Regions from separate parts of the Geodermatophilus sp. URMC 65 genome, predicted to be linked through region 3. Evidence: predicted binding sites of a transcription regulator. Region 3 holds the regulator's gene; each other region holds the start of a gene.
The links. The regulator LexA, encoded in region 3, represses DNA repair genes until DNA is damaged. The targets are predictions, from matches to a motif close to TCGAACANNTGTTCGA.

Region 1 (9,683 bases), 2.0 Mb from region 3:
GACCACGGTGACGTCGTGGCCCATCTGGGCCAGCCGGACGGCGGAGTTGCCGCTGCCGCCGCCGACGTCGAGGACCCGCAACGGGTGGCCTGCCGCGACGAGCGGGTCGAGGGCGGCCCAGACGGCGGCCGCGCGGGCGGGCAGCTGGTCCGCGGCGGAGGAGGCGGGGGCAGACGGCGGCACCCGTCGGAGCCTAGCGGCGGTCGGTCCCGGCCACCGGTGCCCTCGCGGGGGTGCGTCGAGCGGCGGCGACAGCGGTGTGCGCTCGCGGCGCATCCCGAGCCGGGAACGCGCCGTCCGCGCACATCACCACCGCGCGACCGCGTCCTCCCTCACGCGGAGACCCCGTCGGCCGCCCGCCTGATCTCCTCGACGTCGATGCGGCGCATCTGCAGCATCGCCTCGGTGGCCCGCCGGGCGCGGCCGGGGTCGGGGTCGTTGAGCAGGGTGGTGAGCTCGGTCGGCACGACCTGCCAGGAGACGCCGAAGCGGTCCTTGAGCCAGCCGCACATGCTCTCCTCGCCGCCGTCGGTCAGGCGGTTCCAGTAGTGGTCGACCTCCTCCTGGTCGGAGCACATGATCTGGAAGGAGATGGCCTCGGTGAACGGGAACTGGGGGCCGCCGTTGAGGCCGACGTACTCCTGGCCGTCGAGGGTGAAGGAGACGGTCATCGCGGTGCCCTCGGGCATCGGCATGTCGGGGCCGTAGCGGGTGACCTCGCCGATCGAGGAGTTCGGGAAGATCGAGGTGTAGTGGGCGGCGGCCTCCTCGGCCGCGCCGTCGAACCACAGGCACGGGATCTGCTTGGGCATCGGGGTGTCCTCTCGGGTGGTCGGGCGGGACGGTCGACTGCGGCGTCGAGGAGTAGACCGCCGTCCCACCCGCAGGTCATCGGTCGCCGGCGCGCGAGTGCACCGGCAGCTCCTTGGGAGGTCCCGCTGGCCCCGCTGCGGCCCGGCCCCGTCCTCCTCACCGCGAGCCTGCCAGCGGTGAGGAGGACGGAGTCGTCCCTTCAGTGGCCGGAGCTGCCCGGGCTGGAGTGCCACAGCTTGCGCGGCGGCGAGGACGTCCCCCGGCGGGTGGCGTCGCGGCGGGCCACGGTCATGGCGTCCTCCCCCGCCGGCTTGATGTCGGCGTAGGGCGACATCCGGAAGCCCGTGGGGTGCACCAGCACCGGCTTGACCACCACCGGCCGCGACCCGCGCGAGGCCGCCGCGCCGGCGATGGACTGCTCGGTGTACTCCCCGGGGGCGGCCATCTGCTCGGCCACCGCCTCCGGCCCGCCGGTCTCCCAGGCCTCGTGCAGCGCCGGCAGCTCCCACGCGCCGGTGGCCCGCAGCGAGACCCCCCGGGGGCCGGTACGGCGCAGCACCCCGCGGACCACCAGCAGCCACGAGTGGAAGACCGTCGAGGCGTAGGGACCCTGGGCGTCCTCGAAGAAGGTGGAGTCGGTGCAGCCGGTGCCGTCGTCGAGGGTCACGAAGACCACCCGGCGGCCGGAGCGGATCGGCGGCGTCTGGGTGGCCACCTTGACCCCGGCGACCAGCACCTCGGCGCCGCTGCGGCTGGAGAGCAGCTCACCGGCCGGCACCGCACCGATCGCGGCGAGGAACGGCCGGTAGAAGTCGACGACGTGCCGGCTGGCGTCCAGGCCGAGCACCTCCAGCTCGGCGCGCACCAGCTCGGCGTCGGTGAACTCCGGCAGCCCGCTGCCCTCGGCCCAGCTGAGCCCGGGCTCCTCCACCTCCTCGCCGGGCAACTCGAGCCCCATGAGGTCGAGGCTGAGCTGCCCGGTCGTGGCGGCCTTCGCGCCGCTGCGGCTCCACCGGTCCAGCTCGCCGACCTGCAGCAGCAGGTCGCGGCGGGTGACCTGCCGGCGGCTGCGGGTGGGCCGGCCGGCCTCGCGGTCGCGGACCCCGAATCCGTAGAGGGAGTCGAAGCCGCCGGCCAGCACCAGCCGCTCCACCACCGGCCGGGACACCGACGCGCGGTGCCAGAAGTCGGTGAGCGAGCGGTAGGGCTGCCCGGCGACGACCCGCTCCACCTCGTCGGCGGAGATGCCCTTCACGTCGGCCAGGGACAGCCGGATGCCGTAGCGGGACGGGTCGGGCATCGCCGCAGGCATCCACTCCGGCCGCGTCCAGCCCCAACCCTCGACCTCAGGTCCACCCTCAAGGTCAGGCGCGGACCCGAGCCGCTCGACCCGGTAGGTGCCGGCCGAGGCGTTGACGTCCAGGCCCAGCACCCGGACGCCGAAGTTGCGGGCGTCGTCGAGGATCAGCCGCTTCGGGTACATGCCCGGGTCGTGGGTGAGCACCCCGGCGAGGAAGGCCGCCGGGTGGTGGGTCTTCAGCCACGCCGACTGGTAGGTGGGCAGCGCGAACGCCGCGGCGTGGGCCTTGCAGAAGCCGAAGGAGCCGAAGGCGACCAGCACCTCCCACACCTGCTCGACCACCTCCACCGGATAGCGCTGCACCGCCTCCGGCATGAACCAGGCGCGCACCTCCGGGTGCAGCTCCCGGTCCCCCAGCGCCCGGCGGGCCTCGTCGGCCTGGGCCAGGTCGCAGCCGGTCATCTGCGCCACGATCTGCAGCACCTGCTCGTGGAAGACCACGACACCGGCGGTCTGCTCGAGGAACGGCGCGAGGTCGGGGTGCAGGTAGACCGGGTCCTGCCAGCCGTTCCGGGCCAGCAGGAACGGCGTGACCATGTCGCTCTTGACCGGACCGGGCCGGAACAGCGAGATGTCGATGACGATGTCCTCGAACGTCTCCGGCCCGAACTTGCCGACCAGCTCCCGCTGCCCCGGCGACTCGATCTGGAACATGCCGAGGGTCCGGGTGCTGCGGATCAGCTCGAACGTCGTCGGGTCGTCGCGCGGGATCGCGTCGATGTCGACGGTCTCGCCGTCGACCCGGGCCACCTCGTCGAGGGCGTGCGCGATCGCCGACTGCATCCGGATGCCGAGCAGGTCGAGCTTGAGCAGCCCGAGCTCCTCGACGTCGTCCTTGTCGAACTGGCTCATCGGGTAGCCCAGGTAGCTGTTCTCCACCGGGGTGCGGTCGAGCAGCGTGGCGTCGGAGAGCAGCACGCCGCACGGGTGCAGCGCGATGTGCCGGGGCAACCCGTCGAGCCGGGCGACCAGGTCGAAGAGCAGGTCGAAGTCGCCGGTTCCGCCACCGCGCCGCGAGCCCAGCCGGCTGGCCCGCAGCTCCGGGAGGTCCTTGAGCGCGGCGTGCACCTGGTTGGCCCGGATGTGCGGGAAGGCCTTGGCGACCGCGTCCACCTCGGCCGGCGGCAGGCCGAGCGCGGCGCCGACGTCGCGGACGGCGTGCCGCACCCGGTAGGTGTCCATCATCGAGATGCAGCTGACCCGGTGGGCACCGAAGCGGTCGATGACCGCGTCGTACACCTCCATCCGGCGGGCGGACTCCACGTCGATGTCGACGTCGGGCAGCTGGTGGCGCAGCGGGGAGAGGAAGCGCTCCATCAGCAGGCCGTACCGGATCGGGTCGACGTCGGAGATGCCCAGCAGGTAGGTGACCAGGCTGCCGGCGCCCGACCCCCGCGCCGCCGCCCGGACCCTCAGGCTCCTGATGAGGTCGACCACGTCGGCGACGGTGAGGAAGTAGGACGGGTAGCCGAGGGCGTCGATGACCGCCAGCTCGTCGTCCAGCCGCCGGGCCACCTCCGCGTTCCGGGGCATCCCCCGCCGGCCCAGCCCGGCCTCGCAGCGGGCGCGCAGCACCGCCGAGGGGCCCATCCCCTGCTCGGCCGGGGTGGTGACCACGTCGAGCTCGGGATAGCGCACGGTGCCGACGCCGAGGTCGGCCCGGACGTCGACCGTGCACTGCTCGGCCAGCCGGGCGGTGCGCTCCAGCAACCGGAGCGCCGCGTCGCGGTCGGGGCCGACGAGGTCCTCGGCGACCTCGGCCATCTCCTTGCCCGACTTCAGGTAGCCCTCGGCGGTGCGCCGGTCGACGTGCCGGGTGTCCAGCGGGACCAGCCGGCGCGCCGCGTCCAGGACGTCGGCGGTGGGCGCGTCGAGGGCGTCGACGTAGCGGACCGCGTTGGTCAGCACCGCCGGGACCCCCTCCGCGGCGGCGAAGCGCAGCAGCGCCTGCGCCCGGGAGCGGTCGCCCCGGCCGCGGTGGTGCACGACCTCGAGCACCAGCGAGCCGGGGCCGAACACCGCGCGCCAGGCGGCCAGCCGGGCGGAGGCCACGTCGGCCCGCCCGGCGGCCAGCGCCCGGCCCACCGGGGAGTCCGGGCCCAGCAGGGCCACCAGCCCGGGCGCGTGCTCGGCGGCCAGCGCCAGCGAGCTCACCGGCTCCCCGCGCGCGCCACGCAGGTGGGTGGCACTGGTCAGCCGGCACAGCGACCGCCACCCCGCGCCGTCCCGGGCCAGGAAGGTGACCCGCGGCAGCCGCGGGTCGACGCTCGCCCCGCCGCGGGCCGGCGAGCGGCGTCCGGTGCGGCCGGGTGCGTCGTCCGGCGGGCCCGGCCGACGAGCCCGTGCCCGCTGCGCCGAGTGCGCACCGCCGACCACGGGGGCCAGGGCCGGCGGGACCGTCGAGTCCACCGAGGGCGTCACCGCCAGGTCCACCCCGAACAGCGGCCGCACGTCGGCCGCCCGGCAGGCCAGCGCGAACTTCACCGCGCCGTAGAGCCCGTCGCGGTCGGTGAGCGCCAGGGCCCGCATGCCGTGCTCGGCCGCCCGCTCGACCAGGTCGGCCGGGTGGTTGGCCCCGTACTGCATGGAGTAGCCCGAGGCGACGTGGAGGTGGACGAAGGGGTCGCTCACCTGCACGGCTCGCTGGCGCTCGCCGAGCGCGTTCGCGGTGCTGTGTCTACCGGTGAGCTCGCAAGCTCGCTCACTTCCCGTTCCGGTGCTCGGACCCGCCGACCACCCGGGGACGCGCGCGCCGGGGCGACTCCGGCGCCGGCGCGCTGCCCACGGCGTTCTCCACGACGGCGAGGAAGGCGCGCACGTCGCGGACCAGGTCGTCGGCCTCGCGGTCGGTGACGGCGTGGGACAGCCCGGCCTCGGCGGCGGCCCGCTTGGCCGCGCCGGCGGCGAAGAAGGTGGCCCACTCCCCCAGCTCGGGCGCCACCTGGCCGAGCAGCACCCAGGCGCTGCGCGGGCGGCGCCGCCCGGACTCCGGCCGGGTGCGGGCGGCCAGCACCGCGGCCGCAGCGCGCAGCGCACCCAGGTGGGCGGTGGCGTAGCGCTGCCGGGCGTCGGCGCACGCCGCCGCCTCGGCCAGCGCCCGGGAAGCCTGGTCGAGCAGCTGGCGGGCGGCCGGGGGCAGCGGCGGCGGCAGGGGCAGCTGGTCGGCCATGACGCGGACGGCTCCCATCAGTCGTGCACCCGCACGAGCGACCAGCGGTTGTCCGCCGACTCCCAGCTGAGGTCGAAGACGCCGGCGAAGCTCATCCGCGACCGGCCGGCCCGGACCGCCTCGACCCGCCACACCTCGCGGCTGGCGACCAGCTCGGCGGAGGCGCCACCGGCTCCCGCGGCACCGCGCTGCCACCACGGGGCGGTCTCCACCCACGAGTCGAGCAGCTCGCCGATGACGTAGCGCGACTGCCCGCGCCAGAACTGCGCCGGCCCGAGCGGGCCGCGCTCGACCTGCACCTCCTCGCCGACCCGATCGCCGACCCCGCTCAGCACCCGGCTCATGACAGACTCCCCACCGCTCCGCCGCCCCACCACCGGCCCCGGCCCACCGCACCGGGTGGGGAAGGACCCGGGTGCGGTGGGAGACCGACGTCGATCGAACGCGTGTTCGAACGACGTCGAGTACACCCTGCCGCACCGGCGACGTCAAGCGGGACGCGCGGCCGGGTGCGCCGGCTGCACGGGGAGCCCGGGCCCGCAGCGGACCGCCCCGGCCGATGGCAGGATCGACGCATGAGCCGACCCGAGCACCCCCGGGTGGCCGCCATCTCCTCCCTGCTGGCCGAGTCCGGGGCGACCGGCCGGGTGCTCGAGCTGACCGGCAGCGCCCGCACCGCCGCCGAGGCGGCCGGAGAGCTCGGCGTCCCGCTCGGGGCCATCGCCAACAGCCTGCTGTTCGACGTCGACGGCGAGCCGCTGCTGGTCCTCACCAGCGGCGCCCACCGGGTCGACGTCGCGAAGGTCGCCGCGCTGCTCGGCGTCCGCGACGTGCGTCCGGCGTCGGCCGACTTCGTGCGCCAGCACACCGGCCAGCCGATCGGCGGCGTCGCCCCGATCGGCCACCCCGAGCCGATCGGCACGCTGGTCGACGTCGAGCTGGCCCGGCACGGCCGGGTCTGGGCCGCCGCCGGACACCCGCACGCGGTCTTCCCGACCAGCTACGAGGAGCTGCTGCGGCTGACCGGCGGGACCGCCGCCGAGGTCGGGGACGGTCCGCTGGCCCTGCCCGAGACGGCGGAGGTGCGCTCGTGACCGGGACGACGCCCGCCGCGCGGGTCACCGAGCTGCCCACCGGCTGGCTGCGCGACCACATGAACGAGGCGCTGGCCATCTACGGCGAGGCGATGGGCTACAGCCCCTCGGTGGTCGCCGGCCGGTACGGATACGCCATCCAGCACACCGAGCGCCCCGGGTTCCGCGCGGTCGGCGCCTTCGTGGAGACCCCCGACGGGGAGGTCCTCGTCGGGTTCGGCTACGGCTACCTGATCGCGCCCGGCCAGTGGTGGCACGACCAGGTGCGCGCCGCGCTCGACCGGCGGACGGCGAAGCGCTGGCTGCCCGGCGCCTTCGAGGTCTGCGAGCTGCACGTGCACCCCGCCCACCAGAGCCGCGGGCTGGGCCGCCAGCTGCTGCACGCCCTGGTGGCCGGCCTGCCCTATCCGGCGGCGCTGCTGTCGACCCCGGACAACGACACCAAGGCCTTCCGGCTGTACCACGCCGACGGCTTCGTCGACCTGGCCCGCAACCACCGCTTCCCCGGCGACTCGCGCCCCTTCGCCATCCTCGGCGCCCGCCTGCCGCTGCCTGCCCCCGCACCGCGGTCCGACCGCGCGTGACGGACGCCGACACCACCGTCGACGCCGTCGTCGTCGGCGCCGGGCACAACGGGCTGGTCGCCGCCTGCTACCTGGCCCGCGCCGGGCTGCGGGTGGAGGTCCTCGAGCGCGACGCGGTGCTCGGCGGCGCGGTCTCGACCGTCGAGCGCTGGCCGGGCGTGCGGGTCGACCGCGGCTCCAGCGCGCACGTGATCGTCCGGCAGAGCGGCATCGTCGAGGAACTCGACCTCGCCGCACACGGCCTGCGCTACCTCGACTGCGACCCGTGGGGCTTCGCGCCCGCCCCCTCCCCCGGCGACCCCGGCCCCGACGGCCGGCCGCTGGTGTTCTCCGTCGACCTAGACGCCACCTGCGCCTCGATCGCCGACGCCTGCGGGCCCGAGGACGCCGCCGCCTACCGCCGCTTCGTCGAGGTGTGGGCCCCGCGCAGCCGCGCCGTCGTCGGCTCCTTCGCGCGGCGACCGACGGTGGGCGGGCTGGCCCGCTCCTTCTGGCCGCTCGGCGCCCCGGCCGACGGCCGGCCGCGGACCCCAGGCGGCGACCTCGCCGTCGACTTCCTCGGCTCCGGCGACGCGCTGCTCGACCGCTGGTTCACCAGCGAGCGGCTCAAGGCGGCCCTGGCCTGGTTCGGCGCGCAGTCCGGCCCCCCGATGTCCGAGCCCGGCACCGCGGCGATGGTCGCCTGGGCGACGCTGCTGCACGACGTGCCGCCCGGCCACCCGGTGGGTGGCTCGGGCGGGCTCACCCAGGCGCTGCGCCGCCGGCTCGAGGCCGACGGCGGGCACGTCGCCCTGGGGGACGCCGCGACCCGGCTGCTGGTCGAGGACGGCCGGGTGACCGGCGTCGAGACGGCGTCGGGACGGCGGATCGCGGCCCCGGTCGTCGTCGCCGCCTGCCACGTGCTGGCCACCCGCGACCTGGCCGCTGGGCACGCCCCGCCGGCGCTGGCCGACGCCGCCCCGCCGGTGGGCAACGGCTTCGGCCTGGTGGTGCGGGCGCTGACCGACGCCCCGCCGTCCTACCCGGGGGCCGACCCCGCGGCGGCGCTGGGCGGGCTGCAGCTGCTGTGCACCGACCGCGCGCAGCTGGCCGCCGCCCACGGCGACTGGCTGGCCGGCCGGCTGCCCCGCGAGCCGGTGCCGCTGGCGATGTGCTTCTCCGCCACCGACGACACCCTCGCCCCGCCCGGGCAGCACGTGGTCACCGTGTGGGGCCAGTGGTACCCCTACGCGCTGGCCGACGGCGGGGACTGGGACGCCCTCGCCGAGGCCGAGGCCGACCGGCTGGTCGCCGCCGTCGACCGCTTCGCGCCCGGCTTCGCCGCCTCGGTGCAGCGGACGTACGTGCAGACCCCGCTGCTGCTCGAGCGGGAACTGTCGCTGCTGCGTGGCAACGTCATGCACGTGGAGATGGGGCTGGCCAGCATGTTCGCCTTCCGGCCGACGCCGGCCCTGTCGGGCTACCGGGTGCCCGGCCTGGCCGGCCTCTACCTCGCCGGCGCCTCGACCCACCCCGGCGGCGGGGTGTCGGGCAACTCCGGGCGGACGGCGGCCCGCGTCGTCCTCGGCGACCGCGGCGTGCCCGCCCGCGCGCGCGAGGCCCTGCGGCGCGGGCTGACCCTGGTGCGCCGGTGAGCGGTCTGCTCGCCGCGCGGCCGGGCAGCCGGCCGGCCGCGCTCCCCTGGGCGCCGGCGGTGCTGCTGGTGCTCACGGCGATCGCCTATCCGCTGACCGACGACGGCGGCGCGGTCCGCGACGCGGTCACCTGGATGATCGTGCTGCTCGGCTCGACGGTGTCCGTGGTGCACGCGACGGTCAGCCGGGGAGCCCGCACCGGGGCCGGCGTCCTGCTGGTCACCGCGGCCACCGCCGTGGTGTTCGAGGCGATCGGCCTGGCCACCGGGTTCCCGTACGGCGAGTACACCTACAGCGACGACCTCGGGCCCACGCTGCTCGGCGTCCCGTTCCTCGTGCCGCTGGCCTGGCTGATGATGGCGTGGCCGAGCTGGCTGCTGGCCGGCCGGCTCACCCGCGACGTGCGGTCCGGCCGCCGGCGCCCGGCCCGTGTGGGAGCGGCCGCGGCCGTGTTCGCCGCGTGGGACGTCGTCCTCGACCCGCAGATGGTGCAGGCCGGCTACTGGACCTGGGCGCACCCGCGGCCGGGACTGCCGGGCATCGACACGGTCCCGCTGACCAACCTGGCCGGCTGGCTGCTGGCCGGGCTGGTCCTCATGGCGCTGCTCGACCTGCTGGTCACCCGCACCGCGGTGGAGCCGCCGCGCACCGGCGACGGCGCCCCGCTGCTGGTGCTGGGCTGGATGACCCTCGGTGGCGCGCTGGCGCACGCCGGCTGGCTGGGGCTGCCCGGGTCCGCGGTGTGGGGCGTGCTGCTCGCCGTCCCGGCGCTGGTCGCCCTGGCGGTGCAGGCCCGCCGTTCGCGGTGAGCGAGCTCACCCATGGGCAGAGCAGCCTCCGCGAACGCGGCCGACGAGCGCAGCGAGGAGGACTCGTGAGCTCCCGGCTGCTGCGGGTCCTCTCCGGCGCGGCGGTCGCCGGGGCGGTGCACGCGGCGGTCAACGTGGCGCTGCTGCGCCGTCCCCCGACGGGGCCGCCGCCGGTGCGCCGGCCGGTCACCGTCGTCCTGCCTGTGCGCGACGAGGAGGA
Region 2 (9,683 bases), 1.6 Mb from region 3:
GCAGCACCTCGCGGAAGGCGCGGTCGGCGATGATCCGCGTGTAGTCGTTGACCCCGCCGTTGCCCTCCGTCTTGCCGATGACGGCGACGACCCGGTCGGCCTCCATCACGCCCTCGTCGATGAGCTTCGCCAGCTCGGAGGCGTCGCTGACGTTGTGCAGGGGGACCTTGCGGACCTCGATCGGTGCGGGCAATTGTTCACTCTTCCTTCATCGGGGGACTGGTGCGGCCCTCCTGCAGGGGCCCGCCGCGAGCCTGCGAGCGGCGGGGGGCAGGAGGGTCCTTCTGCAGGACGGTGCCGGCGTCGTCGCTCGTGACGGCGTCGGCGATGTGCTCGAGGGACGTGATGACGGCGCGGCGGGTGGGTCCGGGGCCATGAGCACCGCCCTCCACGAAGCGGAGCGCGGCCTCGACCTTGGGACCCATCGAGCCGCGGGCGAACTCGCCGGCCGCAGCGTGCGCGCGCAGTTCTGCGGGGGTGACCCGGCCGAGGGGCCGCGCGGCCGGGGTGCCGTACCCGACGAGCACGTGAGGGACGTCGGTCGCGATCACGAGCGTCCCGGCGCCCAGCTCCCGGGCCAGCAGTGCGGCGGTGAGGTCCTTGTCGATCACGGCCTCGACGCCGCGCAGTGCCCCGCCGGGGTGGGCTGGGTCGTCGGGATCGTCCACCACCGGGACGCCGCCCCCACCGGCGCAGACCACCACGAACCCGGCCGCGAGCAGCGCCTCGATCGCCGGGACGTCGACCACGCGCTGCGGCTCGGGCGAGGCGACGACCCGCCGCCAGCCGCGCGCGCCACGGTCCTCCCACACCTGGCCGTGGGCCATGGAGCGCTCGGCCTGCTCGCGCGGCAGGAAGCGGCCGACGGGCTTGGACGGCTCCCGGAAGTGCGGGTCGTCGGCGTCGACGAGGGTGCGGGTGACCAGGGCGGCGGTGCGCTGCGGCAGCCCGTGCGCGGCGAGGGCGGCGTCGAGCTCGTCGGCCAGCGTGAAGCCGATGGTCGCCTGGGTCTGGGCGACGCACCAGTCCAGCGGCACCGGCGGGACCTCGTGCGCGGCCAGCTCGTTCTTGACCAGCAGGTTGCCCACCTGCGGCCCGTTGCCATGGGTCAGCACCACCGGGACGCCGGTCGCCACGACCGCCGCCACGTGCCGGCAGGCCGCGGCGATCGCGTCGCGCTGCGCGGCGGGCGTGGCCGAGCCGTCCGGGCCGGTCATCGCGTTGCCGCCGAGGGCGATGACGACGCGGCCGGGGATCACCCCGCGAACCGTAACCGCTCTTCTCTCAGCGCTGAAGTATCTGTCAGCGGCGCCAGAAGTCGAAGGCGTCCCGTCCGGGGCGGAAGCCCGCCGCCTCGACGACGTCCACCGCGAGGTCGAAGTGCTGGCCGACGCCGGCCGGCTGGTGGGCGTCGCTGCCGAAGCTGACCGCCTCGCCGCCCCCCTCGAAGAACCAGCGCACCTGGTCGACCGAGGCCAGCGGGCTGGTCGTGTTCACCTCCAGCGCCCGGCCGGTGCCGGCCAGCGCCCGGAACACCGCGCGGTACTCCTCCTCGTAGTCCTTCTCGGAGTACCGGTCGCTGCCGCCGGGCCAGTACCGCCGCGGGAAGTCGACGTGGGCGAGCACCTCGAAGACGTCGCTGTTCTCCACCATGTCGACGACCTCGGCCAGGTAGCGGCGCATCGTGCTGTCCGGGTCGGGGTAGAGCAGCCGGCCGATGCCGTAGAGCCGGCCGTCCTGGCTCAGCGAGTGCAGCGAGCCGAGCACCCGGTCGACGGGCGAGTCGCGCAGGTGGGCGGCGACGCTGGCGGCGAACAGGTGCGGCTCGCCGGTCTCGACGCCCGACCAGATCCGCAGCTCCGGGAAGCGCCCGCGGCACTCCTCGAGCTCGGCGAAGTAGCCCTCGACGTCGATGGGCAGGTGCCGGGAGGCGTGCCGGTCGACCAGCCCCTCGGCGGTCGCGCGGTCCTCCGGCGTCCAGGTCGTGAAGTCGAGGTGCTCGGTGAAGGCGATGGCAGGCAGGCCCCGGGCCACCGCCCGCTCGCACGCGCGCACCATCGTGGAGGAGTCAGCGGTGTCCCAGGACCACCTGGTGTGCACGTGGTTGTCCGGCGGTCGCATCGCCTGTGGATTCTCCCCTTCGTCCCCAGGGTCCGCGCGGCGGCCCGTCCTGTCGCCCGTCCGTGTCACTGGCCCGACTCCGCGCCCCGTTCCGCGCCTCGCTCGCTGGCGCTCGCTGCGATGCTCGCGGGGCTGTCGTCAGGCGGCCCTACTGTCGGGAGTCATGACCACCGCCGCGCCGTCCGCCGACCTCGCCACCGAGGCCCTCGAGGTCCTCCGGGACCTGACCGGCCGGCCCGGCGCGGAGTTCCGCGAGGGTCAGGACGCCGCCGTCGCCGCGCTGGTCGAGCGCTCCGAGCGGGCCCTGGTCGTGCAGCGCACCGGGTGGGGCAAGTCGGCGGTGTACTTCGTCTCCACCGCGCTGCTGCGCCGCCGCGGCGCCGGCCCCACGCTGCTGGTCAGCCCGTTGCTGGCGCTGATGCGCGACCAGGTAGCGGCCGCGGCGCGCGCCGGCATCCGCGCTGTGGAGATCTCCAGCGCCAACGCCACCGAGTGGGACGACGTCGCGCAGGCCCTGGCGGCCGACGCCGTCGACGTCCTGCTGGTCTCCCCGGAGCGGCTGACCAACCCGCGCTTCCGCGAGGAGCAGCTGCCGGGGCTGGTGGCCCGCTGCGGCCTGCTCGTCGTCGACGAGGCGCACTGCGTCTCCGACTGGGGCCACGACTTCCGCCCCGACTACCGCCGCATCCGCGACCTGCTCGGCACGCTCCCGGCCGGGACGCCGGTGCTCGCGACCACCGCGACGGCCAACGAGCGGGTGGTCGCCGACGTCGCCGAGCAGCTCGGCGCCGGCGGCGTGGGGGTGACGACGGTGCGCGGCCCCCTGGCGCGCGACTCGCTGCGCCTCGGGGTGCTGCGGCTGCCCACCGACCGCGCACGGCTGGCGTGGCTGGCCGCCCACCTCGGCGACCTGCCGGGCAGCGGCATCGTCTACACGCTCACCGTGGCCGCGGCCGAGGAGACGGCGTCCCTGCTGCGCGACGCCGGCCACGAGGTGCGCGCCTACACCGGCCGGCTCGACGACGCCGACCGCAAGGACGCCGAGGAGGCGCTGCGGGAGAACCGGGTCAAGGCGCTGGTCGCCACCTCGGCGCTCGGCATGGGCTTCGACAAGCCCGACCTCGGCTTCGTCGTCCACCTGGGGGCGCCGTCGTCGCCGGTCAGCTACTACCAGCAGGTGGGCCGCGCCGGCCGTGCCGTCGAGCACGCCGACGTGCTGCTGCTGCCCGGCCCCGAGGACCTCGCCATCTGGCAGTGGTTCGCCACCTCCTCCATGCCGCGGGAGGACCACGCCGCCGCGGTGCTCTCCGCGATGGCCGACGGGAAGGCCTGGTCCGTGGCCCGGCTGGAGACGGTGGCCGACGTCCGCCGGTCCCGGCTCGAGCTGCTGCTCAAGGTGCTCGCGGTGGACGGCGCGGTGGAGCGGGTGCAGGGCGGCTGGCGGTCCACCGGACGGCCGTGGGTCTACGACGCCGACCGCTACGCCCGCGTCACCCGGACCCGGGAAGCCGAGCAGCGGGCGATGATCGCCTACGCGAAGCCGGTCGACGAGGCGCAGTGCCGGATGGCCTTCCTGCAGGAGGCCCTCGACGACCCGACCGCCGCACCCTGCGGCCGCTGCGACGTCTGCGCCGGCCCCTGGTACTCGACCGAGGTCCCCGAGGGGGCGGCCGCGGCGGCCTCTGCCGCCCTCGACCGTCCCGGCGTCGAGCTGGCACCGCGCGCCCAGTGGCCGACCGGCGCCGACCGCCTCGGCGTGAAGGTCAAGGGCAAGATGGGGCCGGGTGAGCAGCTCGACCCGGGCCGGGCCGTCGCCCGGCTCACCGACCTCGGCTGGGGGCAGCGGCTGCGCACGCTGCTCGGGGACGACGGCGTCGGCGGCGTGGTCGACCTCGAGGCCCCGGGTCTGGAGGAGGACCCGGACGCCGCCTTCGACGTGCCGGTGCGACGGGCACCGTCGGACGTCCCGCCGGACGAGGAGCTGCTGCGGGCGTGCGCCCGGGTGCTGGGTGCCTGGGACTGGGCCGAACGCCCCGCCGCGGTGGTCGCCGTCCCCTCCCGCCGCCGGCCCCGCCTGGTCACCGGGCTGGCGCAGGGGCTGGCGGGGTTGGGCCGGCTGCCCTACCTCGGGGAGCTCTCGCTCGCACACGGCGGGCCGACGGGGCAGCCCGGGGGCAACAGCGCCTTCCGGCTGGCGGGCGTGTGGCAGCGGATCGTCGTCGGCCCGGAGCTGCGCGAGCGGCTGGTCCAGCTGGGCCCGGTGCCGGTGCTGCTGGTCGACGACCTCGCCGACTCGCGCTGGACCATGACCGTCGCCGGTCGCGAGCTGCGGCTGGCCGGCGCCTCCCGCGTCCTGCCCTTCGCGCTCGCCCTCACCGCCTGAACAAGGACCTCCCTGCCGCCCACCACTCGCGAGCTCGCGGCGGGACCCTGCAGGGAGGCTGACACCGTAAGAGCCCGGGCGCTGTCCGTACTCGTACACACGTTCGATCCGGCGTAGCCTCCGCCCATGTCGCTCGCACACCAGCCGTCGATGTGGGACCTCGCAGGGAAGGCCGCCCTCGGGCCCCTCGCGGTCAGCCGGCACCACCTCAGCCGGGGTGCATGGGTCGACCACCTGCCTGGCTGGGTCCAGGGGTCCGACGAGGTCCTCGAGGTGCTGCTCGGGGACATCGGCTGGCGGGCCGACCGACGGCAGATGTACGAGCGCGAGGTCGCCGTCCCCCGGCTGCTGCGGTGGTTCGACGGTGACGAGCCGCTGCCGCACCCGTTGCTCACCGAAGCACGGGAGGCACTGAACGCCCACTACGGGCCCGAGCTGGGCGAGCCCTTCGTCAGCGCCGGCATGTGCCTCTACCGCGACGGCCGCGACAGCGTCGCCTGGCACGGTGACCGACTCGGCCGCGGTCGCAGCGCCGACACCATGGTCGCCATCGTGTCGTTCGGGTCGCCGCGGCCGCTGCTGCTCCGCCCGGTCGGCGGCGGGGAGGGCCTGCGGTTCCCCCTGGGGCACGGCGACCTGGTCGTCATGGGCGGCTCCTGCCAGCGGACGTGGGAGCACTGCATCCCGAAGACCACCAAGCCGGTGGGCCCCCGGGTCAGCGTCCAGTTCCGACCTCGTGGCGTGGCCTGACGCCGTCAGGGGCGCGTGACGATCACCCGCCGGCCTCGTGGTCGCAGGTTGTGACCCAGCTCGCACCTGCGTGCGGAAGCCGTTCCGGTGGCGGCGCGTTCCCCACACGTCGGGACACCGCCGCCCAGCGGCCGGCTACCCGCCCCCGCTCCAGGACGAGGAGCGCGGATGCGGCGGGAAGCACGGCGTGCCGGACGGCGTCCACCCCGACGTCCTCGAGTCCGGCTCCTCAGCCGGCCCGACGGACACCGATGCCCTGGCCTCAGGGTCATCGACCGGGAGGGCAGAGCCCTCCGCGGACCCCCCTGCAGAGGGCCCCGCGGGTGGTGTACTGTTCTTCCTGCACCGAGCGAGAACGGACCGGGTCGCAAGGCCTGGGAAACCGCCGGTCGACCCTCGAGGTCCGACCGTTGCGGAGCGCGGTGTACAATGGGGATACCGCCTCGAACGAAGGCCGAAAGGCTGGAGTACGAGCGCGTCCGCTCCTTGAGAACTCAACAGCGTGCCGAAAGTCAGTGCCATGTATGTGACCCCTTTGTGGGTTTCTTTGGGTTGATTGACATCAAGAGCGTCCAGTTCTTGGTTCTCGGCCTGGTATCAAGTTCATCTACGGAGAGTTTGATCCTGGCTCAGGACGAACGCTGGCGGCGTGCTTAACACATGCAAGTCGAACGGGGCTCATCGCTTCGGTGGTGGGTTCAGTGGCGAACGGGTGAGTAACACGTGGGCAACCTGCCCCCGGCTCTGGGATAACTCCAAGAAATTGGGGCTAATACCGGATGTGACCGCTGGCCGCATGGTCTGGTGGTGGAAAGGGTTTCCGGCTGGGGATGGGCCCGCGGCCTATCAGCTTGTTGGTGGGGTAGTGGCCTACCAAGGCGACGACGGGTAGCCGGCCTGAGAGGGTGACCGGCCACACTGGGACTGAGACACGGCCCAGACTCCTACGGGAGGCAGCAGTGGGGAATATTGCGCAATGGGCGGAAGCCTGACGCAGCGACGCCGCGTGGGGGATGACGGCCTTCGGGTTGTAAACCTCTTTCAGCAGGGACGAAGCCGTGAGGTGACGGTACCTGCAGAAGAAGCACCGGCCAACTACGTGCCAGCAGCCGCGGTAATACGTAGGGTGCAAGCGTTGTCCGGAATTATTGGGCGTAAAGAGCTCGTAGGCGGTTGGTCGCGTCGGCTGTGAAAACCCGGAGCTCAACTCCGGGCCTGCAGTCGATACGGGCCGACTTGAGTGTTGCAGGGGAGACTGGAATTCCTGGTGTAGCGGTGAAATGCGCAGATATCAGGAGGAACACCGGTGGCGAAGGCGGGTCTCTGGGCAACAACTGACGCTGAGGAGCGAAAGCGTGGGGAGCGAACAGGATTAGATACCCTGGTAGTCCACGCCGTAAACGTTGGGCGCTAGGTGTGGGGGCCATTCCACGGTCTCCGTGCCGCAGCTAACGCATTAAGCGCCCCGCCTGGGGAGTACGGCCGCAAGGCTAAAACTCAAAGGAATTGACGGGGGCCCGCACAAGCGGCGGAGCATGTTGCTTAATTCGATGCAACGCGAAGAACCTTACCTAGGCTTGACATGCACGGAAATCCCGCAGAGATGTGGGGTCCGTAAGGGCCGTGCACAGGTGGTGCATGGTTGTCGTCAGCTCGTGTCGTGAGATGTTGGGTTAAGTCCCGCAACGAGCGCAACCCTCGTTCCATGTTGCCAGCGGATAATGCCGGGGACTCATGGGAGACTGCCGGGGTCAACTCGGAGGAAGGTGGGGATGACGTCAAATCATCATGCCCCTTATGTCTAGGGCTGCAAACATGCTACAATGGCCGGTACAAAGGGCTGCGATACCGCGAGGTGGAGCGAATCCCAAAAAGCCGGTCTCAGTTCGGATTGGGGTCTGCAACTCGACCCCATGAAGTTGGAGTCGCTAGTAATCGCAGATCAGCAACGCTGCGGTGAATACGTTCCCGGGCCTTGTACACACCGCCCGTCACGTCACGAAAGTCGGTAACGCCCGAAGCCGGTGGCCCAACCCCTGGTGGGAGGGAGCCGTCGAAGGCGGGATCGGCGATTGGGACGAAGTCGTAACAAGGTAGCCGTACCGGAAGGTGCGGCTGGATCACCTCCTTTCTAAGGAGCACTGGCCGCCACATGCGTGTGGTGGTCCAGAGCCGCGCCCAGCACGTGATGGCGCCCCGGTTGTGGGGTGCCGCGGGTTGTTGGGGTGGTGCTCGAGGGTGGAACGCTGACCAGTTCGGCCGCCGGCCGCTGCCGGCTCTCAGTACGGCGCCGCGTCCCCTCGGGGGCGGGGTGCGGGGAACGGAGTCGGTGGTGGGTGGTGGTGGTAGGCACGCTGTTGGGTCCTGAGGGAGCGGACCCTGCGGGGTGGACGGAGGACCGTCTGCCCGGCGGGGGTCGGTTTCTTCGGTCGGGGCCGTCCGGGTCCTCGTACCACCCGCCGTGTCCTTTCCCGTCGGGGGAGGGGTGGGGTGGGGTTCGGCGGGGCGGGTCCGGATGGTGGCCGGTTGGTCGTTGAGAACTGCACAGTGGACGCGAGCATCTTCTTTGATTGCAGGCCCGCGCAGCGCTGCCCTCGTCGGAGGGCGGTGGTGGGTGGGGTTTGTTGTAGTTGTGTGGCCAAGTTGTTAAGGGCACACGGTGGATGCCTGGGCACCAGGAGCCGATGAAGGACGTAGGAGGCTGCGATAAGCCTCGGGGAGCTGCCAACCGAGCGTTGATCCGAGGATGTCCGAATGGGGGAACCCCGCACCAGTCATGTGGTGTGACCCGCGCCTGAACACATAGGGCGTGTGGAGGGAACGTGGGGAAGTGAAACATCTCAGTACCCACAGGAAGAGAAAACAACCGTGATTCCGTGAGTAGTGGCGAGCGAAAGCGGAGGAGGCTAAACCGTTTCCATGTGATACCCGGCAGGGGTTGTGGGGACGGGGTCGTGGGACCGTTCTGCACGTGCTGCCGCGCGTGCGGGGAGTGAGAAAGTGTGGTCGTTAGTGGAAGGCCTCTGGAAGGGGTCGCCGCAGAGGGTGAGAGCCCCGTACACGAAAACGCCGCACCTCCCGAACGTGTTTCCCAAGTAGCACCGAGCCCGTGGAATTCGGTGTGAATCCGGCGGGACCACCCGCTAAGCCTGAATACTCCCTGGTGACCGATAGCGGACGAGTACCGTGAGGGAAAGGTGAAAAGTACCCCGGGAGGGGAGTGAAATAGTACCTGAAACCGTGTGCCTACAAGCCGTGAGAGCCGTGCTGCCGCACCTCGTGTGCGGGCGGTGATTGCGTGCCTTTTGAAGAATGAGCCTGCGAGTTAGTGGTACGTGGCGAGGTTAACCCGTGGGGGGTAGCCGTAGCGAAAGCGAGTCCGAACAGGGCGATTCTAGTCGCGTGCTCTAGACCCGAAGCCGAGTGATCTACCCATGGCCAGGTTGAAGCGCGGGTAAGACCGCGTGGAGGACCGAACCCACCAGGGTTGAAAACCTGGGGGATGAGCTGTGGGTAGGGGTGAAAGGCCAATCAAACTCGGTGATAGCTGGTTCTCCCCGAAATGCATTTAGGTGCAGCGTCGCGTGTTTCTTGCCGGAGGTAGAGCACTGGATGGCCGATGGGCCCCACAAGGTTACTGACGTCAACCAAACTCCGAATGCCGGTAAGTGAGAGCGCGGCAGTGAGACTGCGGGCGATAAGGTTCGTAGTCGAGAGGGAAACAGCCCAGATCATCGGCTAAGGCCCCTAAGCGTGTGCTAAGTGGAAAAGGATGTGGGATCGCAGAGACAACCAGGAGGTTGGCTTAGAAGCAGCCATCCTTGAAAGAGTGCGTAATAGCTCACTGGTCAAGTGGTTCCGCGCCGACAATGTAGCGGGGCTCAAGCACACCGCCGAAGCCGTGGCACTCACACGACAGCCCGCCGTCAGATTTCGGTCTGCCGGCCAGGTGTGTGGGTGGGTAGGGGAGCGTCGTGTGGCGGGTGAAGCGGCGGAGGAATCCAGCCGTGGACGCCACGCGAGTGAGAATGCAGGCATGAGTAGCGAGAGGGGAGTGAGAACCTCCCCCGCCGGAAGACCAAGGGTTCCTGGGCCAGGCTAATCCGCCCAGGGTGAGTCGGGACCTAAGGCGAGGCCGACAGGCGTAGTCGATGGACAACGGGTTGATATTCCCGTACCCGCGAAGGAACGCCCATGCTGAACCCAGTGATGCTGACCGCCCGACGCCGGCCGATCCACTTGTGGAGAGGTCGGTCGAGCGCGGGACCCGAGCTGGTAGTAGGCAAGCGATGGGGTGACGCAGGAAGGTAGTCCTACCGGTGAGTGGTAGTACCGGTGCAAGGGTGTGGCCCGTGCCATAGGCAAATCCGTGGCGCACGAGGGTGAGGCCTGACGCATAGCCGATTGCGGTGAATGGGATGATCCTATG
Region 3 (9,683 bases):
GGCCACCCAGTCCTCCCGGGCCTGCACGATCTCCCCGTGGGGGCGAAGCGGGCACGCCCGGGGCACAGCGGCTGCGCCTCGGCGGCCGCCTGGCTCGCTCACGTCGAGTGCACTTCCCCGGTAGGGCGCACCTGGAGACGCCACCGGCCCGGCCCTCAATGAGGAACCGGGCCGGTGGACGGACCCCGACGAGCCGAGGAAACGTCCCGCTGGCCGAGCCCGGGACATCGCTGTCCGAACTCAGGACATCGCTGCCCGACTCAGCGGGACCTCCCCTGACCGTTCACATCAGCTGCAGCCGCTGGTGGAGCCACAGCCCTCGCAGACGTAGCAGCTGCCGGCGGGGCGCATCTTCGTGCCGCAGGTCATGCACAGCGGCGCGTCGGTGGCGGTGCCGGTGACCAGCTCGAGCAGCTCGGCCGAGGAGTGGGCCTCCTTGACCGGCTCGGACTTCACCTCGGGCTTGGCCGGCCCCTCGGTCGGCGCCGAGCCGCGCAGCGCCTCGAGGTCGACCTCCTCCTCCTCGGCCACCGCGGGGGTCGACGCGGAGACGCCGTAGCCGGAGACCTGGGCGGCGCGCTCCTCGGCGCTGAAGATGCCGAGGTTGGCCCGCTTCTCCACCGGCAGGTGGTCCAGCGCCAGGCGACGGAAGATGTAGTCCATCACCGACTGGGCGATCCGGATGTCCGGGTCGTCGGTCATGCCGGCCGGCTCGAACCGCATGTTGGTGAACTTCTGGATGTAGGTCTCCAGCGGCACACCGTGCTGCAGCGCGATCGACAGCGAAATCGAGAAGGCGTCCATGACGCCGGCGAGGGTCGACCCCTGCTTGCCGAGCTTGAGGAACACCTCGCCGAGGCTGCCGTCCTCGTACATCCCGGCGGTCATGTAGCCCTCGGCGCCGGCGACGCTGAACGACGTCGTCATGCTCTGCCGCTTCTTCGGCAGCCGGCGGCGCACCGGCTGCGACGTCGCGGCAACCGGCGCGGCCTCGACCTTGGTGTCGGCCTTCTTGGCCCCCTTCTTGGAGGAGTGGGCATCGGACAGCGGCTGGCCGACCTTGCAGTTGTCGCGGTAGATCGCCAGTGCCTTGAGGCCGAGCTTCCAGCCCTGGAAGTAGATGTTCTCGACGTCCTCGACGGTCGCCGTCTCCGGCATGTTGACCGTCTTGCTGATGGCGCCGGAGATGAACGGCTGCACGGCGGCCATCATCCGGACGTGGCCCATCGGGGAGATGGCCCGCTCGCCCATCGCGCAGTCGAAGACCTCGTAGTGCTCCGGGCGCAGGCTCGGGGCGTCGACGACGTGCCCGTGCTCGGCGATGTACTCGACGATCGCCTCGATCTGCTCATCCTGGTAGCCCAGGCTGCGCAGCGCCCGCGGGACCGTCTGGTTGACGATCTGCATGGAGCCGCCGCCGACCAGCTTCTTGTACTTGACCAGCGAGAAGTCCGGCTCGATGCCGGTCGTGTCGCAGTCCATCATGAAGCCGATCGTGCCGGTGGGGGCCAGCACCGAGGCCTGCGCGTTGCGCCAGCCGAAGTCGGTGCCGATCTCCAGGCACGCCTGCCACTCGCCGGTCGCGGCCTTGAGCACGTCGGCGTCGTCGGCGCCGACCGGGCGGATGGCGTCGTTGGCCGCGGCGTGCTTGCGCATGACCCGGGCGTGGGCGTCGGCGTTGCGGGCGAAGCCCTCGTAGGCGCCGACGATGCCGGCCAGCTCCGCCGAGCGCCGGTAGGCGGTGCCGGTCATCAGCGAGGTGATCGCCGCGGCCAGGGTCTGGCCACCGCGCGAGTCGTACGCGTGGCCGGTGGCCATGAGCAGCGCGCCGAGGTTGGCGTAGCCGATGCCCAGCTGCCGGTAGGCGCGGGTGGTCTCACCGATCGGCTCGGTCGGGAAGTCGGCGAAGCAGATCGAGATGTCCATCGCGGTGATGACCAGCTCGACGGCCTTCACGAAGTTCCGGGTGTCGAACGTGCCGTCGTCCTTGAGGAACTTCATGAGGTTCAGCGACGCCAGGTTGCACGAGCTGTTGTCCAGGCTCATGTACTCCGAGCAGGGGTTGGACGCGTTGATCCGCCCGGTCTCGGGGTTGGTGTGCCAGTCGTTGATCGTGTCGTCGTACTGGATGCCCGGGTCGGCGCACTCCCAGGCGGCCTGGGTGACCTTGCGGAACAGCTCCTTGGCGTCGACGGTCTCGATCAGCGAGCCGTCGAGGCGGGCGCGCAGCCCGAAGTCCGTGCCGTCCTCGACCGCGCGCATGAACTCGTCGGAGACCCGGACGGAGTTGTTGGCGTTCTGGTACTGGACGCTGGTGATGTCCCTGCCGCCGAGGTCCATGTCGTACCCGGCGTCGCGCAGCGCGCGGATCTTGTCCTCCTCGCGCGCCTTGGTCTCGATGAACTCCTCGATGTCGGGGTGGTCGATGTCGAGGACGACCATCTTGGCCGCGCGGCGGGTGGCCCCACCGGACTTGATGGTGCCGGCGGAGGCATCGGCGCCACGCATGAAGCTGACCGGACCCGAGGCGGTGCCGCCCGAGGAGAGCAGCTCCTTGGAGGAGCGGATGCGGGAGAGGTTCAGGCCGGCGCCCGAGCCGCCCTTGAAGATCAGCCCCTCCTCCCGGTACCAGTTGAGGATCGAGTCCATCGTGTCGTCGACGGCGAGGATGAAGCAGGCGCTGACCTGCTGGGGCGCGCTCGTGCCGACGTTGAACCACACGGGGCTGTTGAAGCTGAAGTACTGGTGCAGCAGCATCCAGGTCAGCTCGTGCTCGAAGATCTCGGCGTCGCCCTCGCTGGCGAAGTAGCCGTGCTCACGGCCGGCCTGGCCGTAGGTCAGCACCACGCGGTCGATGAGCTGGCGCAGGCTGGTCTCGCGCTGCGGGGTGCCGACGGCGCCGCGGAAGTACTTCGTGGTGACGATGTTGGTGGCGTTGATGCTCCACTCGGCGGGGAACTCCACGCCGCGCTGCTCGAAGTTGATCGAGCCGTCCCGCCAGTTGGTCATGACGACGTCACGACGCTCCCAGGTCACCTCGTCGTACGGGTGCACCCCGGCGGTGGTGAAGACACGCTTGACCTTCAGGCCCTTCCCCCTGGTCGGCGCCTTGGCGGCGCGACGCGTACGGCCCGACAAGCGATCCTCGGTCTCGGTCACGGAGCTCTCCCTGTGTTGTGGGCGTTTCGGCGGCTGGGGAAGAGAGCCGCCCTCTTACTAGCGGGTGCTGCTGACAGTTCTGCTCAGACGGCGGTGGTCGTCATCGACCGGGTCCGCCGTCAGGGGCGGCCTGACCGCGCCCCCCACCCCGCCGGCGCGCCGGCGGGTCCTGCATGCCAGGCAGCGGCGGGGTGCCGGCGGCGATGTGCCGGGCCCGCAGCTCGGTGATCTCCTTCTCGAAGTCCTCGAGCGAGGTGAAGGCGCGGTAGACGCTTGCGAAGCGCAGATACGCGACCTCGTCCAGCTCTCGCAGCGGTCGGAGGATGGCCAGCCCCACCTCGTGGCTGGGGACCTCCGCCGCACCGGTGGCCCGGATGGCGTCCTCGACCTGCTGGGCGAGCTGCTGCAGCTGGTCCTCGTCGACCGGCCGTCCCTGGCAGGCCCGGCGGACGCCGGCCACCACCTTGCTGCGGTTGAACGGCTCGCTCACGCCGCTGCGCTTGACGACGGCGAGGACGGCCTCCTCCACCGTGGTGAACCGCCGACCGCACGCGGGACACGAGCGGCGGCGACGGGTGGTCGCCCCCTCGTCGGCCTCGCGCGAGTCGATGACGCGGCTGTCGGGGTTGTGGCAGAAGGGACAGCGCACGGCCGATCCCCTCCCCTCGCGACGCGCTCCGGCGCGGGTCCGCCCGGGCGTCGCGGCGACCGCGGGAGCGGCCGGAGCGACGGGCCCGGGAGACCGGCTGTGGACCTCCCTGGGGACATCCGGTGGACGTCGTGGGGAGTGCCTGAGGACGGCCTGTGGACGGACTTACATCGGTGCAACTACTAGATGTAGGGGAACCCTAGGTCCGGCTCCACTAGATCTGCAAGCCGAACGCCAGGCGCGTCGTCCGCCGAGATGACTTCGTGACCACCCGCGCACACTCGTCACACGCGCCCCGGGAACACGCCGGGGAACCTGCCGCAGCGGACGCGGGACGCGCCGGTCGGGCGCGACAGGACGACCGGGCCGGTCGGCGCAGGGGCGTCGCGCGCCGGGCGCGGGGACGCCGATCCGGACGCCTCGTGCGGGGTGTGAGGGGAGTCCCGTCTCAGGCGTGGAGGGCCTCGCCGGGCCGCCCGAGGCGGGGACGGGGGGCGCGGTCGCCGAGCCGCAGGGGGCGGGTCAGGCAGTCGGCCTCGATCGCGCGGGGCATGAGCACCGTGGCGTCACCCAGCTCCGGGCCCGACGCCTCCTCCGGCTGCTCCGCAGCGTCCGCCGCCCGGTGACGTCCGACCCGGTGCCGGCCGGCGGCCGCGCCCGCGGGGACGGCGGGCTGCTCGGCGGTCACGTCGCCGCCGTGGCGGCGGCGACGGCGACCGGTGGCCGGAGCCGACACGGGGAGGACGCCCGCCACCCGCTGCTCACGGGCGGCGGCCTCGCTCAGCGACAGCAGCGGGGCGGCCGCGGCGCCGGGCAGCAGCTCCTCGCCGAGACCCGAGAAGGGGTCGAGCCCGCTGTCCGGCACCAGCACCGGCCGGCTCTCCGGCAGGCGCACCTCGGGCAGGTCGATCCAGGTCTCCCGGTCGGCGCCGGCCACGGTCACCCGCACCCACACCTGGCACGCGCCCTGACCGTCGTGCCGCCACCCCAGCAGCGAACCCGGCCACCAAGCGCCCTCGACGAACACCTCGCAGCGCTGCGACTGCTGCGTGAAGACGGCGGCCCGGTTGTCTGAGATCGCTGACACGGAGCTGACCGTAAACGGGCTGTCAGCCACAGAGTGCCAGCGACTCGGCACGACGGGTTGACGAACCTGGCCGCCACCTCTTGTCGCTCCTCGACCGCCCCCCTGCCGCGGGCGACCGCGCGACTCAGGGCAGCTCGAGGACCTGGCCGGGGACGAGGGCCGAACCCTCGAGGCCGTTGAGCTCCTCGATGGCGTCGACCACCGTGCGCACGTCCTGGTCGGCACCGGCCGCCTCCCCGGCGATCGACCACACCGTGTCGCCGGGCTCCACCACCACGCTCCGCTCGCCGGCCAGCTGCAGTCCACCGTCGCCCGCACCCCCGACGAGCGAGCCGAGCGCGACGGCGCCGACGAAGGCCAGGGCGAGCACCAGCCGGCGCCCTCTGCAGGTCAGGCGCAGCCGTGGGACGGCAGCCCCCTCCGGGGTGGCGCACCCCCCGCGCACCGCTCGGGACGGCACCGCGCGCGACGCGGTCGGCCGGCCAGCCGAGGACGCCGGCTCCCGGCGACCGGGGGCCCGGCCGGCGCCCCGGGCCGAGGGAGCCGGGTCCGCGGTGCGCGGCTCCGGGCCCACCGGGCGGTCGGGCACCGGCCGCAGGTGGCCGGCGACACGGGGACCGGTCCCGGTCGGACCCGACGCAGCAGGCGTCCGCGGGGCGTGCCCGGACGCAGCCGCCGTCCGGGCGGGGCGCCCGGACTCGGCCGCACGCCCGTCGTCCACCGACCCGAGCAACGGACGCCACGGGACCTGGACCGTCGCGTCGAACTCCAGCACAGCCTGCCGCACGCTCGTCATGACCACTCCTCCTCCGACGCCCCGCTCGCTCGAACGCACGTTCGATCGAACGCCTGTGCGATGTCTACCGCATCCCGCCGACGAGGTCGACCCGACACCGCACGTCGGCTTCGAACACACGTTTGAAGTCCCGGCTCCGAGGCGCTACCGTCCGGAGCAGCACCCGTCCGCCGTCGCCGCGAGGGCGCCGGCGGGTCGGGGCCGGCGGCGGCCCCACGCAGTGGAGCCGGCCCGGTCCGGCTCCCGGGCGGGCGCAGGACGACAGGGCCGTGGCGACACGGCCGGCGAGGAGGAGACGTGGCGGGCACGAGCGGGACGTCGGGCGGCGGTGTCCGGGGCGGAGGCGGCTCGTCGCGGCGCGCGTCCGGGAGCCGGACCGCCGCACCGGAGGGCGCCGGGACGGCGTCGGTGCGCACCTTCCCCGACCGGGGCGAGAGCGGCGACGGGCTCACCCAGCGGCAGCGGCGGGTCCTCGAGGTGATCCGCGACTCGATCGAGCGGCGCGGCTACCCGCCCTCGGTGCGCGAGATCGGCGAGGCGGTGGGGCTGTCCTCGGCCTCCTCGGTGGCCCACCAGCTCAGCGTGCTGCAGAAGAAGGGCTGGCTGCGCCGCGACCCCAACCGCCCGCGCGCGCTCGACGTCCGCCTCCCCGGCGACACCCCCGGCGCGCCCGCGCCCGCGGTGGTGGCCCCCGCCGGCGCCGAGGAGACCCCTGCCCCCACCTACGTCCCGCTCGTCGGCCGGATCGCCGCCGGTGGCCCCGTGCTGGCCGAGCAGGCGGTCGAGGACGTCTTCCCGCTCCCCCGCGAGCTGGTCGGCGAGGGCACGCTGTTCATGCTCAAGGTCACCGGTGACTCGATGGTCGAGGCGGCCATCTGCGACGGCGACTGGGTCGTCGTGCGCCAGCAGCCGACCGCGGAGAACGGCGAGATCGTCGCCGCCATGATCGACGGCGAGGCGACGGTGAAGACCTACAAGCGGCGCGACGGGCACGTGTGGCTGCTGCCGCACAACCCCGCGTACGAGCCCATCCCGGGGGACGACGCCACCGTGCTCGGCCGCGTCGTCACGGTGCTCCGCCGGGTCTGAGCCGGTCCCGCCGGCGCGGTCACGGCCGCGCCGGCGGCCGGGTGCACCGCCGGCCTGTCGGCCGCGCCGTACGCAGGCCCCGGCCGGAGCACCGTAATGTGGAACGAGGGCCGAGACCTCAGTCGCGCCGGCGCACCAGCTTGCCCCCGAGCCAGACGAGCACGCCGGCCACGACGGCGGCAGCGACCGCCGCCGCGACCGGGGGCGGTCCGTCGTCGCCGGACAGCAGGCCGGAGACCATGCCGTCCGCGGCCGCCGCTGACGACGAGGGTGCCGCCTCGGCCGGCAACGGCACCACGGTGACGTCGCTGACCAGCCCCTCCCCGGCGACGACGAGCGCCGCGGAGTCCCCGGTGAAGCTGATCGCCTCGCCCTGGGGCGCCTCGGGCAGGGCGACCCGGCGGGGCTCCCCCGCCAACGCACCGGCCACGTCCGAGCCGGTCAGCGGCCAGACGTAGGCGTCGGTGTAGGTGCGCAGCGCGATCCAGCGCTCGTCGGGCGAGACCGCACCGCCGGTGACCATCAGCTGACCGGCGCGGCCGACCGGGCCGCCCGGCGTCCCGGTGAGCACGAACTCCACCCGGCCGACCTCGGTGAGGCCGACCGTGCCGTCCTCCACGAGCGCCGAGACCGGCCGGTACACCTCGCTGGCGCCCAGCACCTCCTTGGTCACCAGGTACGGCGTCCCGTCGGGGGCGAGCAGCAGCGCCTCGACGTCCCGCGGGCCGTCGGGGTACGCCAGCCGGTAGACCGAGCTGCTGCCGTCGGCGTGCAGGGCCAGCAGCGCGACCGTCGTCCGGGTGCCGGTGTTGTCGCCGGTGTCGGCGAGCCAGACGGTCCCGTCGACCGCCGGCGCCATGTCCTCGGGGTCGAAGGGGTCCACCGCCGCGGAGCGCACGGTGACCACCGCGCAGGTCCCGTCCAGCACGTAGACGTCGAGGGAGTCGCCGCCGTCGTTGTGCACCAGCATCCGGTCGCCCACCTCGACCAGCCCGGAGACCTCCGGCAGCCGGGGGTCGGTGAGCTGGCAGCGCGTCGCGGGTGCGGGCTGGTCGACCGGTGCGGCGGACGCGGGCAGGGCGGGCCCGAGGCCGAGCATCAGCGCGAGGCCGGTCCCGGCCGCCAGACGCCGCCCCCTGGCTCCGCTACGCGGACGACCGGCCAGCTCGGGCACCGACCCAGCGTGACACCAGGACCGCGTCGAGCAGGTGAACCACGCCCAACAGCAGGATGCCGACGGCCGCTCCGACCACGGCGTCGGTGACCCAGTGGAAGTCGAGGGACACCATGGCCACACCGGTGGCCACCGGGCCGGCGATGCTGAGCACCCGGGCGGTCCGCTGCACCCACGCCGCGAGTCGGTACTGCACCACCTGCCAGCGGGCGACCCCCCACATGAGCACGGCGTTGGCGACGTGCCCGGAGGGGTAGGAGGCGCCGTCCCGGTGGAAGAACGACCCGGGGTAGGCCGGGGCCGTCCGGCCCGTTCCGTACTTGAACGAGTAGACGACGACGGTGAGCAGCACCAGCGCCAGCAGCACCCGCACCAGCGGGAGGACGGTGCGGAACCGCCACCCGAGGTAGCCGACCAACCCGGCCAGGACGATCAGGATGAAGCCGCGCCCGCCGAGCTGCGTCACCGCCCACACCGGCCAGTAGGCGGCCGAGTCCTTCAGGTCCCAAGCGCTGACCACCTCCGAGACCCGCAGGTCCATCCGCTCGAGCACGCCGCGGCCGAGCAGGTCGACGGTGACCACGACGGCGACCACCAGGGCGGCTCCCAGGAGCCACCGCGACGGGCGGCCGGCCGGGACCTCAGCGTCCGAGGCGTCCGGCGGGGAGGTCCCCGGACGCCGCCGCACCGCGCCGCTGGTCACGCCGGTCACGGTACCGGGCCGTGACCTGACCGTGACCTCGCTCGCCGGGGGGCGGGTCAGGCGACCGGCGCCGCGAACCCCTCGAGGGCGGCGGCCAGGCCGCCGTCGACCCGGGCGCTGAGCCGCGTGCCCCCGGCCTCGTGGGTCTCCTTCAGCACCTCGCCGTCCCGGTGCACCCGGGCCACCAGGTCGCCGCGGTCGTAGGGCACCAGCACGTCGACCTCGACGTCGGGGTGCGGCAGCCGGGCGGCCACGACCTCGCGCAGCCGCTCGAGGCCGGCGCCCGTGCGGGCCGACACCCACACCGCACCCGGCAGGGCCCGGCGCAGGGTGAGGACGTCCTCCTCGCTCATCGCGTCCACCTTGTTGACGACGATGAGCTCCGGGACCGACGCGGCCTCGATCTCGCCCAGGACCACGCGCACCGCCTCGATCTGCCCCAGCGGGTCGGGATCGGAGCCGTCGACGACGTGCAGCAGCAGGTCGGCGGCGGCCACCTCCTCCAGCGTCGACCGGAACGCGTCGACCAGCTGGTGCGGCAGGTGCCGCACGAAGCCGACGGTGTCGGTGAGCGTGTACTCGCGGCCGTCCGGGGACTGCGCGCGGCGCACCGTCGGGTCCAGGGTCGCGAACAGCGCGTTCTCGACCAGCACGCCGGCGCCGGTCAGCCGGTTGAGCAGGCTGGACTTGCCGGCGTTGGTGTACCCGGCGATCGCCACGCTCGGGACGGCGTTGCGCCCGCGCGACGAGCGCTGGGTCGCCCGTGCGGTCGCCATGCCGGCGATCTCCCGGCGCAGCTTGCTCACCCGCGCGCGGATCCGCCGCCGGTCGGTCTCGATCTTGGTCTCACCGGGGCCGCGGGTGCCGATGCCGCCACCGCCGGCGACACGACCACCGGCCTGCCGGGACAGCGACTCACCCCAGCCGCGCAGCCGCGGCAGCATGTACTGCATCTGCGCCAGCTCGACCTGCGCCTTGCCCTCCCGGCTGGAGGCGTGCTGGGCGAAGATGTCGAGGATCAGCGCG

Region 1: the regulator LexA is predicted to act here: its motif matches at 5,781-5,796, upstream of ACWIX7_RS01425 (DUF6504 family protein).
Region 2: the regulator LexA is predicted to act here: its motif matches at 4,596-4,611, upstream of ACWIX7_RS11930 (alpha-ketoglutarate-dependent dioxygenase AlkB).

Annotation. Positions count from the first base shown of each region.
Region 1 covers NZ_CP199954.1:307,703-317,385, forward strand. Annotated here, with positions in the region: gene ACWIX7_RS01405 (class I SAM-dependent methyltransferase) at 1-183, opposite strand, end outside; gene ACWIX7_RS01410 (VOC family protein) at 333-812, opposite strand; gene ACWIX7_RS01415 (DNA polymerase III subunit alpha) at 1,013-4,804, opposite strand; gene ACWIX7_RS01420 (SAV_6107 family HEPN domain-containing protein) at 4,875-5,360, opposite strand; gene ACWIX7_RS01425 (DUF6504 family protein) at 5,360-5,686, opposite strand; gene ACWIX7_RS01430 (YbaK/EbsC family protein) at 5,918-6,436, shown strand; gene ACWIX7_RS01435 (GNAT family N-acetyltransferase) at 6,433-7,020, shown strand; gene ACWIX7_RS01440 (phytoene desaturase family protein) at 7,017-8,654, shown strand; gene ACWIX7_RS01445 (carotenoid biosynthesis protein) at 8,651-9,463, shown strand; gene ACWIX7_RS01450 (glycosyltransferase) at 9,529-9,683, shown strand, end outside.
Region 2 covers NZ_CP199954.1:2,445,318-2,455,000, reverse strand. Annotated here, with positions in the region: gene bar (barbiturase) at 1-193, opposite strand, end outside; gene ACWIX7_RS11945 (carbamate kinase) at 198-1,259, opposite strand; gene ACWIX7_RS11940 (PHP domain-containing protein) at 1,303-2,121, opposite strand; gene ACWIX7_RS11935 (DEAD/DEAH box helicase) at 2,285-4,504, shown strand; gene ACWIX7_RS11930 (alpha-ketoglutarate-dependent dioxygenase AlkB) at 4,631-5,254, shown strand; rRNA gene ACWIX7_RS11925 (16S ribosomal RNA) at 5,861-7,385, shown strand; rRNA gene ACWIX7_RS11920 (23S ribosomal RNA) at 7,891-9,683, shown strand, end outside.
Region 3 covers NZ_CP199954.1:4,011,121-4,020,803, reverse strand. Annotated here, with positions in the region: gene ACWIX7_RS19465 (vitamin B12-dependent ribonucleotide reductase) at 289-3,159, opposite strand; gene nrdR (transcriptional regulator NrdR) at 3,260-3,808, opposite strand; gene ACWIX7_RS19455 (hypothetical protein) at 4,257-4,895, opposite strand; gene ACWIX7_RS19450 (LysM peptidoglycan-binding domain-containing protein) at 5,020-5,691, opposite strand; gene lexA (transcriptional repressor LexA) at 5,989-6,780, shown strand; gene ACWIX7_RS19440 (hypothetical protein) at 6,899-7,879, opposite strand; gene ACWIX7_RS19435 (phosphatase PAP2 family protein) at 7,926-8,657, opposite strand; gene hflX (GTPase HflX) at 8,714-9,683, opposite strand, start outside.